DNA from 2 places in the Streptomyces sp. NPDC001717 genome. Region 2 is predicted to be linked to the other one. Evidence: riboswitches for the same ligand, from Rfam matches in the RefSeq annotation. Region 2 holds a riboswitch; the other holds the start of a gene.
What was found. Region 2 has a riboswitch for cobalamin ahead of ACFYZL_RS11280 (5-methyltetrahydropteroyltriglutamate--homocysteine S-methyltransferase). Riboswitches for the same ligand answer to the same signal wherever they lie in the genome.
Positions count from the first base shown of each region.

Region 1 (2,193 bases), on a different contig from region 2:
CGACGGCCTCGGCCTCCGCGGCGGTGCCCGGTGCCGGAGCGCCCGCTCCCTCGGCTGCCAGGCCCGCGGCAGCGGCGGCAGCGCCCTGTCGGCGGCCCTTGCGGAGGCCGAAGTAGTACGCCAGCACGCCGGCGCCCAGCGCCGCCTGGAGGGCGAACAGGGCCGATTCGATCTCCGCCGACGGGGGTTCGTACAGCGGCGAGAACCAGGGCTCGTAGTCCGGCTTCAGCTCGGTGATGGCCGCCTCGGCCTGCGCGTCGGCGCCCGTGAACGGCTCCTCCTTGCCCTCGCCGAGACCCAGCGCGAGCGGGAGCACGGCGAGCGCCGCCACCAGGAACAACAGCAGGGCGTTGATCTTCGCGTTCCTGCTCACCGGGCCACGGCCTCCTTCGTCTTCGCGACGCCGAGGCGGATCAGGTCCGACCGGCTCGACCGCATCAGCAGCCGCATCACCAGCACGGTCAGCAGCCCCTCGCTCACCGCGAGCGGGATCTGCGTCACCGCGAAGATCCCGCCGAACTTCCCGAGCGCGCCGAGGAAGCCCGTGCCCGGGTCCGGGAAGGCCAGCGCCAGCTGCACCGAGGTCACGCAGTAGGTGACCAGGTCGGCGACGAAGGCACCGAAGAACACGGTCACCATCAGCGGCACGTCGAGGCCCCGCAGCAGCCGGTAGATCCCGTAGCCCGCCCACGGCCCGGCGATGGCCATCGAGAAGACGTTGGCGCCGAGGGTGGTCAGCCCGCCGTGCGCCAGCAGCAGCGCCTGGAAGAGCAGGGTGATCGTGCCCAGCACCGCCATGACCGGCGGCCGGAACAGGATCGCCCCGAGTCCGGTGCCCGTCGGGTGTGAGCAACTGCCGGTCACCGACGGAATCTTCAGCGCGGACAGGACGAAGGTGAACGCTCCGGACGCCCCGAGCAGCAGCGTGCTCTCCGGATTGGCCTTCACCTCACGGGTGAGGGCGCGGACCCCGTGTACGACAAAGGGGGCGGACGCGACGCCCCAGGCGACCGCGTGCCATGGGGGAAGGAACCCCTCGGCTATATGCATGAGTAGGGAAGACCTCTCCAGCACCTCGTGGATGGACAGCGCGCCCCGGCCGGTCTCCTGGCTCACGGGTGCTGATGCCCGGGCCCCGCCTTCCCGGGGCCGTACGGTCTCCCGCGCGGTCCCAGTGGCTTCCCGTAGGAGTGGAGCCGGACTTCCCGATCACAGTGGCGAGGGCCGCACCGGTTTCCCACCGGTTTCCCGAACACCAAGGCCCACTGACCCTATCCCGTCCGGGTGCGGCCCGATGGCGCCACCTCCCGACCCCGGCCAGGCTGGGGGAGTGACTGCCGAACCGGATTACTCGAACCTCTCCGCCCTCTTCGTGAACTGCACGCTCAAGCGATCGCCCGAGGTCAGCAACACCGAGGGCCTGATCGACAAGAGCCGGGCCGTCATGGAATCGGCCGGAGCCCGCACTTCCGTCATCCGTGCCGTCGACCACGACATCGCGACCGGCGTCTGGCCGGACATGACCGAACACGGCTGGGAGACCGACCAGTGGCCGGTGCTCTACAGCCAGGTCATGGACGCCGACATCCTCGTGCTCTGCGGCCCCATCTGGCTCGGCGACAACAGCTCCGTGATGAAGCAGGTCATCGAACGGCTCTACGCCTGCTCCTCGATCCTGAACGAGCACGGCCAGTACGCCTATTACGGGCGGGTCGGCGGCGCGCTCGTCACCGGCAACGAGGACGGCGTCAAGCACTGCGCCATGAACGTCCTCTACAGCCTCCAGCACCTCGGCTACGCGATCCCGCCGCAGGCCGACGCGGGCTGGATCGGCGAGGCCGGACCCGGGCCGTCCTACCTCGACCCGGGCTCGGGCGGCCCCGAGAACGACTTCACCAACCGCAACACCACCTTCATGTCGTGGAACCTGATGCACCTGGCCGCCCTCCTCAAGGGCGCGGGCGGCATCCCGGCCCACGGCAACCAGCGCTCCCTGTGGGACGCCGGCTGCCGCTTCGACTTCCCGAACCCCGAGCACCGCTAGGTTCAGCGGGCGATGTCCACGACGAACCGTTCCGGGGAGTGCAGCGGGAAGGCGCGGTAGTAGGGCAGCGTGTCGAAGGCGGCGCCGAAGGTCACGTACCCCTCGAAGTCCCCGGTCAGCGCGATGCCCTTGAGCTTGGGCAGGTCGAT
Region 1 is NZ_JBIAUK010000012.1:60,716-62,908, reverse strand. Features, by position in the region: gene ACFYZL_RS20590 (energy-coupling factor ABC transporter substrate-binding protein) at 1-373, opposite strand, end outside; gene ACFYZL_RS20585 (energy-coupling factor ABC transporter permease) at 370-1,050, opposite strand; cobalamin riboswitch at 1,080-1,275, opposite strand; gene ACFYZL_RS20580 (flavodoxin family protein) at 1,295-2,044, shown strand; gene ACFYZL_RS20575 (hypothetical protein) at 2,047-2,193, opposite strand, start outside.
Region 1: it holds a riboswitch for cobalamin, as region 2 does, so the genes downstream of both, ACFYZL_RS20585 (energy-coupling factor ABC transporter permease) here and ACFYZL_RS11280 (5-methyltetrahydropteroyltriglutamate--homocysteine S-methyltransferase) in region 2, are expected to answer to the same signal.

Region 2 (2,193 bases):
CGAGGGCGTGGTCGAAGGAGGCCGGGGTGTCGGGCCGGTCGGGCACGTACGCGGCGATGTCGTGCTCCGCGCACACCACCTCGTACCGCAGGGACTCGGCGAGCGGCCGGGCGAGGGCGGCGGGCACGGGGGTGACCAGGCCGATCCAGTGGCTGGACAGGCCCGGGGTGAGCATGGGGACGGGCACGATCAGCCGCTTCGGGAGCCCGGCGACGGACGCGTACCGGACCATCATGTCGTGGTAGGTGAGGATGGTCCTGGACCAGGGCCGGTTCGTCGAGCTGGACCCATTCGGCGCCCGCGGCGCGCAGTTCGGCGAGGACCTCGGCGTAGACGGGCAGCAGCCGGTCGAGCAGGGTCAGCGGCAGGAAGCCGGCGTCGACGCCGGGTGCGGGCTTGGCGAGGAGCAGGTACGTCACGGGGCCGACCAGGACCGGGCGGGCGGTGTGGCCGAGGGCGAGCGCCTCCTTCAACTCGCCCACCTGCTTGGCGGGGTCGGCGCTGAACACGGTGTCGGGGCCGAGTTCTGGCACCAGGTAGTGGTAGTTCGTGTCGAACCACTTGGTCATCTCGAGCGGCGCCACGTCCTGCGTGCCGCGCGCCATGGCGAAGTACCCGTCGAGGGCGTCGGCTTCGACGGCGGCGCGGTGGCGGGCGGGGATCGCGCCGACCATGACACTGGTGTCCAGGACGTGGTCGTAGTACGAGAAGTCGCCGGTCGGGACCTCGGTGATGCCCGCCCCGGTCAGCTGCGCCCAGTTGGCCCGGCGCAGGTCGCGGGCGGTCTCCCGGAGGGATTCGGCGCTCGTGCGGCCCTTCCAGTAGCCCTCGACGGCCCTCTTCAGCCGGCGGTCCGGCCCTTGCCGGGGGTAGCCGTGGACGGTGGCCCGTACTGCCGCGGCTGCGGACTTGGTGGTCACGGAACTCTCCTTCGCGAGCGTGTCTCCATGGACCCGGTGGGGCCGAGGGCGCGAAGGGGTGCCGGAACGGGCGGACCTTCGTGGTCGCGCACGTCCGGCTGTTTCCGGGTACGCGACGGGGAGGTCCCGTCCGAGGTGCACGCCGACCCGCCCACGAGGTCACCGGGAGGCCGTGCGCGGTCGATCGCGCACGGGCAACGGGCAGGTCTTCGGACTCGCGGGCACGCCTGCCGGTCTCCCGGCGGGCACCTACTGGCCGTCGCTTCCCAGGACCGGCTCCGGTCCCAGTGCGTATGACGGCGGTCGTTCCCGCTCACCGCTGCGGGGCAGTCCCGGATTCCCACCGGGTTCCCTCTTGCGACGCGTCCCGCCTGGCGGACGGGGGCGAACCAGCTGCGTGGCCCACCTTAGGTCGACTGCACCGGAAGTGGGGACGGGTTGGCGCATGTCGGACCGTGAGCTGCGACACGGCCCCCGACCGTCTCTCGTTCCAAGACGGACGTGTCCACCATTCGGCCATGGTCTTGCCGAGCCGGACGCCTTCGGAGAGTATTCCTATCAATCCGATAGGGAATGTGGGATTCGGCTGGACGGCATCCGGTGCCCGGCCGAGACCGCCCGACGACGCTCCGGAGTAGCCCACATGACCACCGCCGTCCGGTCCGCCGAAGAGCAGCGCCACGTCCTCCTGCGCACCGCTCGCGACGTGGCGGACGACCTCGCCGCGGACGCCGTCGCCCGCGACCGGGCGGGCAGGCCGCCGGTCGACGAGACGGCGCGGCTGCGCGAGGCCGGCCTGCCGGCGGCCCTCACCCCGCCCGGGCCGGACCGCGGGACGGACTGGCACACCGCGTGCGCCGTCATACGGGAGATCTCCGCGGCGGACGGATCGGTCGGCGAGGTGCTCGCCCGCCACTACGCGCACGCCTGGAGCGCGCGCTTCTACTCCGGCCTCCTCCAGGCCGCCGACGTGGAGGCGGCGTCGGTGCGCGGGCAGTGGTTGTGGACCGGCTCGGTGCGCAATCCGACGCCCGACGACGACTCCGCCGGACCGGACCTCGCGCTGCGGCCCCGCGGCTCGGGCTACGTCCTGAACGGCCGCCGGTCCGTGCACACGGCGGCGGCCGTCGCCGACCGGATCGTGCTGGACGCCGTCTGTACCGGCACCGGTGACGTCCTGGTCGTACGGATCCCGCCCGGCGCGCAGGGCGTGACCGTGGAACCCGCCCACGACCGCCTCGGCCAGCGCGTCGCCGGCGCGGGCGACCTCGTC
Region 2 is NZ_JBIAUK010000004.1:374,640-376,832, forward strand. Features, by position in the region: partial or broken gene ACFYZL_RS11275 (SDR family oxidoreductase) at 1-253, opposite strand, end outside; partial or broken gene ACFYZL_RS11280 (5-methyltetrahydropteroyltriglutamate--homocysteine S-methyltransferase) at 255-920, opposite strand; cobalamin riboswitch at 1,103-1,329, opposite strand; gene ACFYZL_RS11285 (acyl-CoA dehydrogenase) at 1,564-2,193, shown strand, end outside.